2 regions of the Gordonia sp. DT219 genome follow, and region 1 is predicted to be linked to the other one. Evidence: riboswitches for the same ligand, from Rfam matches in the RefSeq annotation. Region 1 holds a riboswitch; the other holds the start of a gene.
What was found. A riboswitch is a leader RNA that binds a small molecule or an ion and turns the genes downstream of it on or off. The one in region 1 is predicted to bind cyclic di-AMP.

Region 1 (7,630 bases):
TGGCGGTGACCTTACCCAACGGGCTCGCAGGTCGGCCTTTGTATCATTCGAACGAAGGGTCCGGCCCGCTCGGTATCGACATCACCGGGCCCCGGATGCGGGAGCACGCACGTGGCGGCAGGCGCGGCATGGCACAATATGCGCGTGGCTGAGAGCAATTCGAAGAAGCACTACGTGGACAACGGCTGGCCGAAGTCCTCCGGCGACGACGCCCCTGAGCACGCGGTCTCGGAGTTCGCGGCCGACCTGCCGGGTGCGCTGTCCCCGTTCGGGGATGTGGAGTTCCCGCTGCCGGCCGACGAGATCAACTACATCTCTCCCAAGACGGTCATCAACCGCTGACCGGACCGCCGTGAGCCCCGAGGTGAGACCGTGAACCAGGGTGAGACCGGGAACCAGGGTGAGACCGGGACCGCCTCGGTCGGCGGTGCCGGCCCCGCGGCACGCCTGTCGCACGTCGATGAGGCGGGTGCAGCCCGGATGGTCGATGTGGGCGACAAATCCGTGACCCGCCGGCGAGCGCGCGCCGGCGGTACCTTCCGCACCACCGCCACCGTCATCGACCTGCTCACCTCGGCATCGCTGCCCAAAGGTGATGTCCTCGCCACCGCCCGCATCGCCGGGATCATGGCGGCCAAACGGACCGATTCACTCATCCCGCTCTGTCATCAGCTGTCGCTGTCGTCGGTGGACGTCGAATTCGAGATCGGCGCCGACCACATCGACGTGGCCGCCACCGTGGCCACGGCCGGTCCGACCGGCGTGGAGATGGAGGCGCTGACCGCGGTCGCCGTCGCCGGACTGACCCTGCACGACATGGTCAAGGCCGTCGACCGGCACGCCCGGATGGATGGCATCCGCCTGCTCGAGAAGTCCGGTGGCCGCTCGGGCGACTGGCGCCGTGACGATGATGCGCCCGACGGCGCCGGAACACGCCGATGAGCGGCCGGCGCATCGCCCGGGTGATCGTCGCCTCGACCCGGGCGGCGCGCGGCGTCTACCCCGACCGCACGGGCCCGATCATCGCCGAGTGGCTGACCGCCCACGAATTCGCTGTCGACGAGGTCGATGTGGTCGGTGACGGCCGACCGGTGGGCGACGCGATCCGTACCGCGATCTACGCCGACGTCGACCTCGTCCTCACAACCGGTGGTACCGGTCTGGCACCGACCGACCGCACGCCCGAACAGACCCGCCCATTGCTCGACATCGAGATCCCGGGTCTCGCCACAGCCGTTCGCGAGGCCGGGCTGCCGCAGGTGCCGACGGCGGTCCTCTCGCGCGGCACGGCAGGGGTGGCCGCCACGACGTTGGTGATCAACCTGCCCGGCTCCGTCGGCGGGGTGCGCGACGGCCTGTCGGTTCTCGAGGACGTGCTCGATCACGCGCTCGACCAGATCCGCGGCGGCGACCACTGATGGGTATCCGCTGATGGCAGTGGTGATCCGGGCCGCGGTGAGCGCCGATCCGATCGGCCTGGCCGAGCATGAGGCGCTCGTCGTCGAGGCCGCAGGCGGACATGCGGGCGCGGTGGTCGGATTCGTCGGAGCCGTGCGTGATCACGACGGTGGGCGGGAGGTGACCCGGCTGTCCTACTCGGCACATCCGACCGCACCGCAGGTGTTGGCGGACGTGGTCGCCGAGATCGCCGCCGGTGCCGACGGTGTGCGCGCGGTCGCCGTCTCTCATCGGGTGGGCGACCTGGAGATCGGGGACGTGGCGTTCGTGGTCGCGGTCGCCGCCGATCACCGTAAGGAGGCGTTCACGCTGTGCGCGCGGCTCGTCGACGAGGTCAAGGCCCGGCTGCCGGTGTGGAAGCACCAGTACTTCGGGGACGGGCGCGACGAATGGGTCGGCTCCGCCTGAGGGACCTGAGTGGGTTGGAAGACCGGAGAATTGGAAAAAGGGCCCCGCACGGTCGGAACATCGTGCGGGGCCCTTTGTCTGGGGCCGAGTCAGCCGGCAGTGCCGGGTGGCTCAGGGGAGCGGGATCAGGCCCTTGTTGTCGTTGAACAGGCGCAGCTGATCCGGGGTGAGCTGGTAGCCGCTGTCCTTGGCGGCCTTCAGCAGGCTCTTGACCTCGGGGCTCACGCCGGCGTCGCCGACCTGTGCCAGAGCCTCATCGGTGTTCTGGGCGTTCGGCGTGTGTGCCAGGCCCGGGGTCGTCGAAGGCGCAGCGGGGGCGGCCGGGGGAGCCGGAGTCGCGGTGGGAGCCGTGCGCGGGGTCGCACCCGACAGGCCGGTGCCGCAGACGGGCCAGGCGCCCTTGCCCTGCGATGCCAGGACGCGTTCGGCGACGGTGATCTGCTGTTCCTTGGAAGCCTGGTCGGCGCTCGGCGCGTACTGGGTACCGCCGTTCGCGGCCCACGTGCTCGGGCTGAACTGCAGTCCGCCCTGGTAGCCGTTGCCGGTGTTGATGGCCCAGTTGCCACCGGATTCGCACTGGGCGACCTGATCCCATTCGGAATCGCTGGCGGCATGTGCCGAGCCGGTGCCCAGCAGTGCAGCGCCGCCACCGAGAACGGCTCCGGTCAGTGCGACCTTGGCGAAGGTCTTGGTTGCGGTGTTGGTCGTCGATTTGCGGTGACGTCCGGACATGTGTCGAATTACCTCTCTCCACGCGCCTGCGAAGTCAGCTGTCGGGTTCGAGCGAGAGGTGCTCGGTCCGGCCAGACCGGGTGGTCGCCGGACTTAACCCCAAGGACGTCGTGGACGTCCGTTCTTCCGTGCTGGAAGGGGTGGGTCCCCCGCCCTCGTTCCCATATGTGTGCTCGTCATTCCACCGGGGGAACGAGGCTCGGCGCGACCGGTGGAAATCATGGTGTCGTTTGCAGTGTTGTGACCTTCGGTGAAGGACGCTTCGTACAGTACGACGTCCGGGCCGGTGATTCATACCCTTCGGCGCAGCGGATTTCGGGGCTGCCAGTGGGTATTTCGGCCCCATTCGGGCGTCCATGCAGTTCACGGGCATGATGCCCCGTTCGTGTCCATCTCGTTATGGACTCGTTATGTGACAAAGGTCACAGACGATCCGGGCGGGTCAGCCACCCGCAAACGGGGGCAGGACGTCGATCGTGCGCGTCGGACCGAGCTGTCGGGTGCGGTCGGCCAACGCGATCTCGTCACGCAGATACGAGCAGCGCGGCAGCACGTGCGCCAAATCCGGATTGTCGGCTGCCAGAATGTGTTCGAGCTCACCGAGAGTGATGTCGTCGGCAACGTCGACCATCGTGGATTCGGACTTCGCGGCCGCGCATGCGGCGGCGAAGTAGCGGATCAACACTTGCACCCCGTCAGCCCCCGATCGCCGACATCGGGCGGTCCGGCTGACGGAAGCCTGCGGTGTTGACGGCGTGTCCGGCACGCTTGGCCCACATGTTCTCGCGCCACAGTCGGGCGAGGCGACTATCGATGTCGTCGCCGCCGCCGCGCAGCACCGGCATCAGCGACGTCTCCGACTGTGCGAACAGGCAATTGCGCAGCGCGCCGTCAGCGGTGAGGCGGGTGCGATCGCAGTCGCCGCAGAAGGGCCGCGTCACCGAGGCGATCACCCCGATCCGGGCGGGTGCGCCGCGGGCGTCGGTGTAGCCGTCGGCGAGCCACGTCTGGGCCGGGGCGGCGCCGCGAGGGACGGTGTCCGGGCGCAGCCGGAACCGGGTGGACAGCTCGGCGAGAATCTCGTCCGCGGTGACCATCTGGCCGCGATCCCAGCGATGCCCGGCATCGAGCGGCATCTGTTCGATGACCCGCAACTGATATCCGGCGTCGAGGCAGAACTGTGCGAGATCGGGCAACCGCGCGAGGTCCCCGCGATCCGGGACCACCGCGTTGACCTTGACCGGGTACAGGCCGCTGCGCCCGGCCGCGGTGAGGCCGGCCAGCACATCGGGCAGCCGGTCGCGCCGCGTGACCTCGGCGAAGCGTGCGGCGTCGACGGTGTCGAGGGAGACGTTGACGCGGTCCAGGCCGGCCTCGACGAGCCCGTCCACCCGCCGCGCCAGGCCCAGACCGTTGGTGGTCAACGCGATCTTGGGGCGCTCGGGGAGCGAAGCAACCGCCCCGATGAGTTCCTCGAGATCGCGGCGCAGCAGCGGTTCACCGCCGGTGAACCGGATGGTGCGGATGCCCAGCTCGGTGACCGCGACCGTCAGGACCCGGATGAACTCGGCGGTGCTCAGCACCGCCTCGGTGGGCAGCCAGTCCAGCCCTTCGGCGGGCATGCAGTAGTCGCAGCGCAGATTGCAGCGATCGGTCACCGACACCCGCAGGTCGGTGGCGACGCGGCCGAAGGTGTCCCGCAGTGGACCGGACGTCGGTGCGGGCGCGGCCGGCTCGTCGGCGGTATGTGCCGACGGCAGTGGGAGTCCGAGGTCGACGGCGGTCATCGCCCGCCGCCTCCGTCGTCGGACGTGCGCGCCTGTAATGCCCGGAAAGTGCTGGCGTGGAAGACAAGTGGCTCCACATCCGGATGGGCATCGAGACGCCGGATACGCAGCAGCACCAGAATGTGGTCACCTGCGGTGATCTCGGTGTCGATGGTGCACGACAGGTGTGCGGCCGCGCCCGGGATGAACAGCGCGCCATCGTCGGAACCGAGCAGCTCGATGCCGTCGAACCGGTGCGGTGCCGGCCCGGCGAGCTGCCGGCACAACTGCGCCTGATCGTGCGCGAACACGCTGACTCCGACGGTGCCCGCATCGCGCAGACGTGGCCAGGTCGTCGATGTGTCCTGCACGCAGACGCTCACCAACGGCGGATCCAGCGACACGGAGGTGAATGCGCTCGCGGCCATGCCGATCAGCTCGGTTCCGGCCGCACCGGCGCGGTGACAGCACACGGCGACCACCCCCGACGGGAAGCAGCCGTATGCCCGCCGCAGGGCATCCTCGTCGGACGCCGGCGCCAGGTCGGTGTCTGCCGCGATCACCGCGGAATCCGGATCGACGGAGGCCGACACTCGCCTCACCCGGCTCTCCGCGCCGACCGCAGCGCATAGATCACGCCCAGCAGCAACCCCAGCGGCGCGCACATCGTGAGCAGATAGACCGCGGTGGGTGCCGTCGCGCCGCCGGCCACCAACGGCGTGACAAAGAGCGCGATGATCGCGACGACCCCGATTGCGAATGCCACGCCCGCCACCTGCAGCAACCGCGAACCCGGTTTGCGCTCGGCGCTCCCGGTCGGTGCCATTCGCCCCGCTCGCTGCGCGCTTCGGGTAGGTGAATTCCGTGCCATACATTCCACGGTAGAGCACCTGCGCCCGTCGCGACCGCGTCGTGCCCGGTCAGCAGTGGTGACGTGCACCCGCGGAAACCGTTTTGTCCGTTGGCTAGACTGTCGGTACCAGGCGCCTTGCTCATTGTCGTGGGTCAAGGCGCCCTTTCATGTGGTGGATCGGCCACATGTGACGAATCGACGTTCAGATGAGGGTGAGCACAGTGCCGAGCGGCAAGGTGAAGTGGTACGACGCCGAAAAGGGCTTCGGGTTTCTCTCGCAGGAGAGCGGTGAGGACGTGTACGTGCGTTCGTCGGCGTTGCCCGAGGGCGTCGAGGCGCTCAAGCCCGGTCAGCGGGTCGAGTTCGGCATGGCCGCCGGCCGTCGTGGTCCGCAGGCGCTCAGTGTCACCGTGCTCGAACCGGCGCCGAGCGTCGCCAAGAACACCCGGGAAGCCGCCCGTAAAGAGGTCAAGCGTCACAGCCCCGACGAACTGCACGGCATGGTCGCCGATCTGATCACCCTGCTCGAGGGCAAGGTGCAGCCCGACCTGCGCAAGGGCCGTTACCCGGATCGCAAGACGGCACAGCGCATTTCCGAGGTGGTCCGCGCCGTCGCCCGCGAACTCGACGCGTAGGTCGCGGCGTGCGCTCGCCGCACCGGACCCAACCGCACTGGGCTCAACAGCACTGGGCTCACTTGGGCGGGGCGGTGTCGGCGGTCACGAGTCCGCGCGCGATGTTGCCCGAGCCGTCCTGATCGATGCTCAGCGCAGAGGCGGCGGTGACCGTCACACCGAGCAACACCCGGCCGGGACGCGATCGCAAGGCCACCGTGTACGTCGAGTCGGAGGCCTTCGGCGACTCCTCCTCGACGATGCCCTGCGGCGTCCAGTACAGCGTCGTCAGATTCCACGGTGACTCGGCGATCGACTGCGAAACCGACAGCAGCACCGTCGAGTTCACCGGCACCGGCACCCGCGGGGTCGCCCGCTGCGGTTGATCGTGCGGGGGCGTGCAGTCCCGCACGAACACGTCGCACCAACGCGCCGGCTCGACCTGGTGGAGCTCGTCGCCGACGGCGATCTGGATGTACGCGTCGTCCTTGTGGGACTTGCCCTGGACCAGGACACCGACGGTCACGCCGACGACGGCCACGAATACGACGGCCACGATGGCGATGATCGCGATCGCCTTCTTCTCACCCGGGTTGAGCACGTCTCTAGTGATATCCCATCCGCTTCGTCGGCTGCCCACCCGGTCCGCTCGCGTCGGGGTCGGGCAGGGGTGCATCCGGGCCGGGGCTCGCCGCCCGATGCGGTCGCGTGGGTGCCGACGCCGGGTCTCCGGGCCGGTCCGGGCCCGGACGTGGCGCCGGCCCGGGCTGGGTGCGCGGCGTCGAATGACGCTGCGTCGGATGGCTGTAGGCGGGCCGCCCCAGATCGGGGAAGGACATCGTCGGTTCGGCATGCACGGGACGTTCACCACCGAGGCCCGGTACGAGAGTGCGCCCGCGCAGTGTCGTCGCGGTCTGTGCCAGCCCGAGTCCCAGCAGCACGGCCACCACGGTGAAGCCGATCCACAGTGTCGTCGGCAGCAGCACACCCAATGCCGCGCCGAGTACCCAGCACAGCTGCAGCACGGTCTCCGACCGGCCGAACGCCGACGCCCGCGACTGCTCGGGCAGGTCGTCCTGGATCGACGAGTCCAGGCAGACCTTGCCGATGGCGCTGGTTCCCGACGCCACCAGCGCGGTCAGGGTGGCCAGCACGATGTTGCCGAACACCGCTGCGAGCGCGGCCATCACGAAGCACGCGGCCGTGGAGTACAGGACGATCTTCGACGGATTGCGCAACGTGAGCCGGGTGCCGACGCCGTTGCCGATCATGTTGCCGACGGCCGCGGCGGCGCCGACCGCGCCGAGCAGGCCGAGTTGCTTCCAGTCCGAGTGCACGCCCTGCTGGGACTTGGCGTAGAACGCGATGTAGAGCGTCAGGAATCCGGTCAGGATGCGGATGGTGCCGTTGCCCCACAACGCGGCAACGACCTTGCGGCCCAACGGCTGGCGCATCTTGGCGGCCAGCGCCTTGGCGCCGCCGCGCACGCCGGCCCGCCCGCGTGAGGTCGGCGGCTCGCCGTGCGGGGCGTGATAGGTCAGCGTCGCGGGGATCTCGCCCTCGGTGACCTCCACCCACGCCGGGATGCGCATACACAGGTAGGCGCCGTATGCGGCGATGATCGCCAGCCACAGCATCGCGCCCGGCAGATGCCACGGCAATGCCTTGGCCAACAGTATTTCGAAGAGCCCGGCGACCGCGCCGCCGATCATCGTGCCGCCGATCAGGCCGAAGGTGGTCAGGCGGGAGTTCACGCGCGGCAGATCGATCGTCGGGGGCACCACGCGCGGGGTGACCGC
Region 2 (7,630 bases), on a different contig from region 1:
CCTGGTCATCCGGCGCAAAACGCGTCACGTCGACCCCCGGCGGCAGATACTCGAGGGCCGCGCGCGGGCCGAATGCCGAGGCGAAGCGGCCACGGGTGTAGCGACTCACGAAGGTGATGACGTCGGTGTTGTCACCGATGTGGCGTAAGACCGCACGGGCGCCGGGGAGCATCGACCAGCCGACCTCATGACCATGGGTACTGGCGATGACGCGGCTCGCCCCGGCCCGACGCAGGTGCCCGGCGAGCACCGCCAGGGGTGCGGCAGCACCGAACCATACCGTCGAAATCTGTTCCTCACGAACGATTCTCGCGGCTCGGCGGGCGACGAACGGCGTGGGCAACATCAACGTCGTCGGGTGCCGGTAGACCCGGTAGGGCACTTGGGCGTCGAATTCCTTGTCGCTGCGTCCGCGCCATCGCGGTGCATATACGACCACCTCATCGGGATCGAGGAGATCCACCAGGTTCTGCAGGTACGACTGGATTCCCCCACGACGGGGCGGAAAGTCGTTGGTCACCAGGAGGGTTCGGCGCGTCACCCCATCATCCTCGTCGATCTCATCGCAATTCCCGCGTCAGCCACGCCTGCCACCGCTGAACGAATTGGGCCCGCGACAGGCCCAGCGTGGCCGCGAGCGCCGCATCCTGACGGCCGCCGTCGCCGGCAGCGCCCACTGCGGTGTAGAGCGTCTTGAGCTTGTTTTCCCCATAGGTACCGGCGACGAACGCGGCCACCGACCACGCCGATTGGTACGCCATCTGCGGCGAGTCGCCGCCGAGTGAGAATTGTGCATCGCTCGGCAGGTCCGTCGGCACCTGACCGGATTGCACCGCCGCAGCGAGATCTGGGGCCGCATCGGCCGGGCGGGTGTAGGTGCCCTTGCGTCCGACATATTCGGCGACTCCCTCGGTGAGCCACATCGGCGCTGCGGTCGCCGTTTGCGCGCGGGTGGCGACGTGGGTCAGTTCGTGCCGAAGTACCACTCCCAGGACCGGGTCGGGCAGGTCCCGGGCGGCCGGCGTCAAGATGACGCGTTGACCGGTTGCGGTGCGCGCCGAGAGGTCGAGTCGCGCATAGATCGTCGCGGCTGCAGCGGTGTCGGTGGCCGACCCGGCCACCGCGTGGAACTGGTCGTCGGTGTCGGTGGCGAGTATCGCCGCGCGTTGCGCCCAGTCCGAACCCCAGAACCCCGACACCGCGGCCACCGCCCCCGGCAAGAGCTTGCGAATGCGGTCGACGGTGGCGGAGGTACCCGGGTAGGAGGCGATCACCGACGTACCGCCCACGGTGGCGACATCGGTCGCGGTGAGTCCGGGCAGATCCCACATCTGGGTCGGTGGCGCCGGCTCGCCGACCAGTGTCGCGTCCCCCACCAGCTTCCAGGTGTCGTCGTAACGCGCCGCCACGAGCTGGGTGTTGATGACCACGTCGTCCTCACCGATGCCCGGCGTCGACGCACCGCCGAGAGCCACATGCATCTCGACCGGTGCCACCCAGGTGTCGGAGCTGCCCTGTTGGTTCAGACGGGCCTGCAGCCCGGCCGGGATCAGCGTCTCGGCCTCTTCGGTAGGTGCGAGCTGGTAGCGCAATTCCTTGAGCCGCAGCCGATTGGGCGTGCTCGAACCCGACGGTCCGGCCCGTCGAACGGCCGGCGAAAGATTGTCCTGAGCCGTCTGTAGCCGGTCGCGCAGCGCCGGCGTCACCGACGGATCCAGCAGTGCGGCGAGATCGGCTGAACTGCCACTGTGCAGCGCACTCGCCAGCGCGTCGAGCAGTCTGGTGACGCCCTGCGTCCGCTGCTGGAAATAGACGTTCGTGGTGGTCGCCGACGCCGACGAAGACCTGCCCGGCCCGCTCCCACCACCGCCATCGCCGCACGCGGTCACCAACAGCGCAACGGCTGCCAGCGTCGCGAGGAGTCCCCGCGCCTGACACGCCGAGGCTCGCCGACCGACGCGGACTCCCTCCACGCGCAGCGGGATCTCAGTAGCGACGCGCGGAGTTGTACGGGCCCGCATCGTCGATCGGGACGACCTTGACCGGCACGCCGAAGGTGGACGCGTGGATCACATAGCCGTCGCCGACATACATGCCGACGTGGCTCGCGTCAGAGTAATAGATGATCAGGTCGCCGGGCTGAAGGTCCGGCCGGGCGACGGGCGTGCCCCCGGCCAGTTGCGCCTCACTCGAGCGCGGCAACGTCTTTCCGGTCTGCTTGTACGACCACACCATCAGGCCGGAACAGTCGAAGGAGTCCGGGCCGGTGGCACCCCACACATACGGGTCGCCGATACGAGTCAGTGCGGCCTGGACGGCAACGAGTGCCGGGGCGGTGCCGCGCGGGATCGAAGCCGGATCGAAGTCGATACGGGGGCCGGCCAGCGCTGCGAGCTCTTTACCGGTCAGACTCTGGTAGATCACCCGGACCTGTGCGGCCTGCAGTTGGAGTTCGGCCTGCTTCTTCTGCAGGTCACCTCGTACGCGCTCGGCATCGGTGACCGCCCGGGTCGCCGCTGCCGCCGTCGAGTTCGCGGTCTCGAGAGCCGAAACAGTGTGGGCGCGTCCCTGTTTGAGGGCGGACAGTTCCGTCGCGGTACGGCGCGACACCATCTCGAGGCCGGACATCTGATCGAGCAGGTTTTGCGGCGAATCACTGGTCAAGACTGCGTAGAGACGGTTGGACCGGCCACCCATGTAGCTGACCCGGATCAGCGAGTCGAAGCGCGACTGCAACCCGTTCAGCGCGACCTGCGAACGGTCGAGCGAGGTCTGTGCGTCGGCGGCGGCCTTCTTGGACCGGCCGACGATCTGACGCTGTTTGTCGTACTCGATCTGAGCGTTGTGCATCTGCTCGGTCGAGGTCTCGGCCTCCCGGCTGAGTGCGCGGTAGCGCGCAAGCAACTGGTCGGCCGATTGCGGTGGATCAGCCGCGGCCTGCGGACTGTCGAAGACCGCCCCGAAGGGGGTCATCGCGATCGCCAATACCGCGATCACGGTGGTCAGCGCCAAACGTACGGATCGATTGTGAACGATCGCCGAACCGGCTCCCACGGTTGTCACCACACTTCCCTAGCCACTTCCCCAAACGACACGGGCCAGACACCCTGTGCCCGCGGCGATTCACACCCGTCCTCGACGGGGCTCAGGCGGATCGCGCCGCGCACGATCCGCCCGAAACACACTCACACGTTTTCACCGGAGCCGAGGTCAGTATCGACGAACTCCCGTCAGCGACCAACCCTTGACGGCGGACTTCTCCACCGGCACGCCCTCGGTGGACGCCTGGATGAACTGGCCGTTGCCGATGTAGAGGCCCGCGTGGCTGCCACCGTTGAAGATCAAGACATCGCCGGGCTGCGCGTCGGCGTAGTTGACCGCACGTCCGCCGCCGAGTTGTCCGTAACTGTCGCGCGGGATGGTCTTTCCGGCCTGCTGGTACGACCAGTAGACCAGGCCCGAGCAGTCGAAGGCATTGGGGCCGGCCGCACCGTAGACGTACGGTGCGCCGATCTTGGATTCCGCGGCGCGAACGGCCTTTTGCGCGGCCGTGTCGACCGGCGCGGTGATGCCACCGCCACCGCCACCGGGACGGAACTGGTTCGGAACCTGGTTCTGATCAATACCGGGCAGCGTGAACTTACCGAGATTCGGGATCTCGATGGTCGCGCTCGGCGCCGGAGCGGCCAGAGCCGGACCTGCGGCAACGGCAAGCGAGCCGACGGTCAGCGAGCCCGCGATCATCGCCTTCTTGGCGATGCTGCTGCCGCGATTCGGCTGTTCCAAACGATGTTTGGCCACGAAACGAGTTCTCCTTTGGTTCTCCCTTGACCGCCTACCGAGTTAGCTGTCGGGTTCGGGCCGAGAGAATGGCCCTATGCGATCCGGGCACAGGTGTGCCCGGGGCGCAATTCACCCCAATCCGGATTGCTCCGAAAACGTGTGGTTCCCCGGTTCGTCCGTCGGACGATTGAGCGGTGATCTTCACAGACCACTTCTTGGTGAAGCGGGACGCTCTGCGAAGGTCTCGGAAAGGTTACGAAATCAGATGCAGGTCTGTCCACTAGGGGACACGACGTCCGACTTCGGCCGACGACTAGCCCGCACGCAAAATCCGCAACCCGGGCCTCGCTGCGGGCCCGCACGCTGGGCCGATGGTTAGTTTTGCCGATCGTGCAGCGGCGGTGCTGACCATCGAAGCATCGGCGAAGACGCCTACGGCCGAACAGATCTCGGCGTCGGAATCGCCCATCTGCCGACCCTCTCGGACGCCGCGGCGATCGGGGTCGAGAGCAGCGTCGCCGCTGGTCATGGGCCCCACAAGAAGGCTCATCATGCAGCCGTCACACGCCCGGTGACGACCGGGACAACTCGTGCAGTCGATGTACATTGTGATCTCCATCTCACTCGGTCGTCGTTGGCTGTGTCGGCGGGCGATTCCATTGGAACCCGGCCCCGTTTCAGGTGGGCGACCGGAAGGATTCGGCCCTGGTGCTGACCACCGCCGACGACACTAGGACCGGCCACCGACACAAACGGCTCGTCTGCCGTTCGAGGTGCGCGCGTCGATGCGGCACCGGGGCGGTCCGCCGACGAAGGTTGTCGGTAGGTCGAACTAGCGTTCGCGATGTGGTGGCAGATACAGCTCAGCTCTCGTTCGCCGACCTGACCCGGTCGGCGGCCGGAGACCTCGGTTTCGGTGAACGTTCGCTGTTCGACACGACGATCGTGGTCGTCGACCTCGAGACCACCGGCGGCGATCCGGCGCGCGATGCGATCACCGAGATCGGTGCCGTGAAGGTGCGCGGCGGCGAGATCCTCGGCGAATTCGCCACTCTGGTCGATCCGCAGCGGTCGATCCCGCCGCAGATCGTCACGCTCACCGGCATCACCGAGATGATGGTGTACGACGCACCGCGGATCGGCGAGGTGCTCTCTTCGTTCATCGAGTTCGCACGTGGATGTCTGCTCGTCGCCCACAACGCACGCTTCGACATGGGATTCCTCCGGCACAACGCCACCCGGCTCGCGATGGACTGGCCGTTTCACACCAGTTTGTGCACCGTGCGCCTCGCTCGGCGCGTCCTGACGCGCGACGAGGCGCCGACGGTCCGGCTCGGTGCGCTGGCCGAGCTGTTCGATGTCTCGGTGCGGCCGACGCACCGAGCCCTCGACGACGCGCGGGCCACCGTGGAGGTACTGCACCACCTCCTCGAGCGCATCGGCAATCAGGGCGTACGCACCTATGCCGACCTCACCGCATACCTACCCCGTGGCAATCCGCGGCTGCGCGCGAAAAGAAGTCTGGGTGAAGGACTTCCATCGCGGCCAGGGGTTTACCTTTTCCGCGGTCCCTCCGATGAGGTGCTCTACGTCGGCACCGCCACCGATCTGCGGCGCCGCGTGCTGTCCTATTTCACCGGCTCCGACCCGCGCGGCCGGATCAACGAGATGGTGACTCTCGCCGCTCGCGTCGACCACGTCGAATGCGCACACGCACTCGAGGCGGGCGTGCGTGAGCTTCGGCTGATCCTCGGGCACTCCCCCGCCTACAACCGGCGCTCCACCCGCCCGCACCGCGGTTGGTGGATCACACTGACCGCCGAGCGCTTTCCCCGCCTGCAGATCACCCGCACACCGGGTATCGATTCGGTCGGACCGGTCCGCAATCGCAACCGCGCCGCGGAGATCGCCGAGATCATCGCCCGCGCAACCGGACTCCGCACCTGCCGGGCGCGGCTGCCGGCCGGCACGGTCCATCACTGGTGCCCGACCCCAGCCGACGGCGGCGACATCGTCGGCGGATGCGCGGCCGCTTCGACACGTCCGCTGACCGTCTCGGACTACGTGCGTCGGGTACGTGCGGCACACGATCTGCTCACCGGTCGCAACGCCGCGGCGCTGTCGGATCTGATTGCCGAACTCGAGCACCTCACCGCGGCGCAGATGTTCGAAACCGCTGCCCGGCACCGGGATCGGGTGGCCGCAACCATCGAAGTCCTCGCCCGGTGCCAACGCCTGGCAGCGCTCTGTCGGATCGAAGAACTCGTCGTCGCCCGGCCCGACGGCGAGCGCGGATGGGAACTGGCCGTCATTCGGCACGGCCGGCTGGCCTCGGCCGGGCACGCTCCCCGTGGGGTGGCGCCCATGCCCGTGGCCGAGGCGCTCATCGCGGCGGCGGAGACCGTGCTTCCCGGCGACGGACCGCTGCTCGGTGCGTCGCCGGACGAGTCGGCGCTGTTGTACCGGTGGATCACCGAACCGGGCATCCGCATCGTCTCGACGACCGACGGCTTCGCGGTCCCGGCCGGCTCCGCGATGAGCCGGGTCGATTGGGCCTCGGCAGCGCGTAACGCGGCACAGTCCCCGCCTCCCGACGCGTCGGTCCGCCGCCCACGCGGCGCTGTCGACCGTCGGTCGTCGGTCCGGCCCGGGCATAAGGTGATGCCATGATCACCGCCATCGTCCTCATCCACGCCGATGTCCACCAGATCCCGGAGACCGCGCAGGCGGTCGCCGACATCGCCGGTGTCGCCGAGGTGTACTCGTGTGCAGGCGACGTGGATCTGATCGCGAAGGTGAAGGTGCGTGACCACGCCGAGATCGCCGAAGTGGTGACCGGCCGGATCAATCGGCTCCCCGGGGTGACCCACACCGCCACCCACATCGCCTTCCGAAGCTATTCCAGCTCGCAGGTCGAGGGTGGCTTCTCCATCGGCGAAGAGTAAGAGGACAACGCAAGCAGCTTCCGGACGACACCGCTTCCCGGCGCGGCCGCCTCAGGAGCGCGGGCTCAGCTCCTGCGAGCGGAGAACCCAGCGGTCGAGCAGTGCCGTGGCGTCCCCGGAGTCCAGAACACGCTCGGCACGCCCCTTCGCAGCGCTCATCGCCGTGACGAATCCGGCCGCATCGAAACGTTCGGTCATCTCCGCCGAAACGATCGCGCCGGCTGCATTGAGAACGACGGCATCGCGCACCGGCCCTCGCCGGCCCGCGAAGAGCTCCTGCGCGATCGCGGCGTTGACGGTTGCGTCGCCACCCTGCAACGCCGAGAGGGCAACGTAATCGATCCCGAGGTCTCGTGGATCGAGTCTGAGCTGGGTGACCTCGCCGCCGATGACCTGCCAGACCGTCGATGTGGTGGTGGTCGTCAGCTCGTCGAGGCCGTCGTCGCCGCGCACCACCAGCACCGTGGCGTCGCGTTCGGCGAACGCTTGCGCGAGTACCGGCGCGAGGTCGGCAAAGGCGCATCCGATCAGACCACGCGACGGCCGCGCGGGGTTGGTCAGCGGTCCGAGCACATTGAAGACGGTAGGAATGCCGATCTCGCTGCGCGGCGGCCCGGTGAACCGGAATGCCGGGTGAAACACGGGGGCAAAGCAGAAGCCGATGCCCAGCTCGTCGACGCACCGACCCACCTCGGCCGCGCCGAGTCCGATCGACACGCCCAGCGCCTCGAGCACATCGGCACCGCCGCTCTTCGACGACGCCGCCCGGTTCCCGTGTTTGACCACCCCGACGCCGGCCGCGGCGATGACGATGGCGGTCATGGTCGAGATGTTCACCGTATGTGAGCGATCCCCACCTGTACCGACGACGTCGATGGCCGGCCGCGACACCGACACAGGCA

Region 2: it holds a riboswitch for cyclic di-AMP, as region 1 does, so the genes downstream of both, ACPXB3_RS06680 (C40 family peptidase) here and ACPXB3_RS19540 (transglycosylase family protein) in region 1, are expected to answer to the same signal.

What each region holds. Positions count from the first base shown of each region.
Region 1 covers NZ_JBNCNR010000026.1:6,844-14,473, reverse strand. The annotation lists gene ACPXB3_RS19560 (hypothetical protein) at 139-342, shown strand; gene moaC (cyclic pyranopterin monophosphate synthase MoaC) at 448-942, shown strand; gene ACPXB3_RS19550 (MogA/MoaB family molybdenum cofactor biosynthesis protein) at 939-1,418, shown strand; gene ACPXB3_RS19545 (molybdenum cofactor biosynthesis protein MoaE) at 1,432-1,866, shown strand; gene ACPXB3_RS19540 (transglycosylase family protein) at 1,978-2,598, opposite strand; cyclic di-AMP (ydaO/yuaA leader) riboswitch at 2,606-2,782, opposite strand; gene ACPXB3_RS19535 (MoaD/ThiS family protein) at 3,041-3,289, opposite strand; gene moaA (GTP 3',8-cyclase MoaA) at 3,294-4,385, opposite strand; gene ACPXB3_RS19525 (flavin reductase family protein) at 4,382-4,957, opposite strand; gene ACPXB3_RS19520 (hypothetical protein) at 4,963-5,190, opposite strand; gene ACPXB3_RS19515 (cold-shock protein) at 5,439-5,852, shown strand; gene ACPXB3_RS19510 (DUF2771 family protein) at 5,911-6,432, opposite strand; gene ACPXB3_RS19505 (MFS transporter) at 6,437-7,630, opposite strand, start outside.
Region 2 covers NZ_JBNCNR010000003.1:211,037-218,666, forward strand. The annotation lists gene ACPXB3_RS06665 (glycosyltransferase family 4 protein) at 1-541, opposite strand, end outside; gene ACPXB3_RS06670 (peptidase MA family metallohydrolase) at 561-1,973, opposite strand; gene ACPXB3_RS06675 (NlpC/P60 family protein) at 1,987-3,066, opposite strand; gene ACPXB3_RS06680 (C40 family peptidase) at 3,211-3,801, opposite strand; cyclic di-AMP (ydaO/yuaA leader) riboswitch at 3,818-3,987, opposite strand; gene ACPXB3_RS06685 (DEDD exonuclease domain-containing protein) at 4,630-6,453, shown strand; gene ACPXB3_RS06690 (Lrp/AsnC family transcriptional regulator) at 6,450-6,728, shown strand; gene trpD (anthranilate phosphoribosyltransferase) at 6,780-7,630, opposite strand, start outside.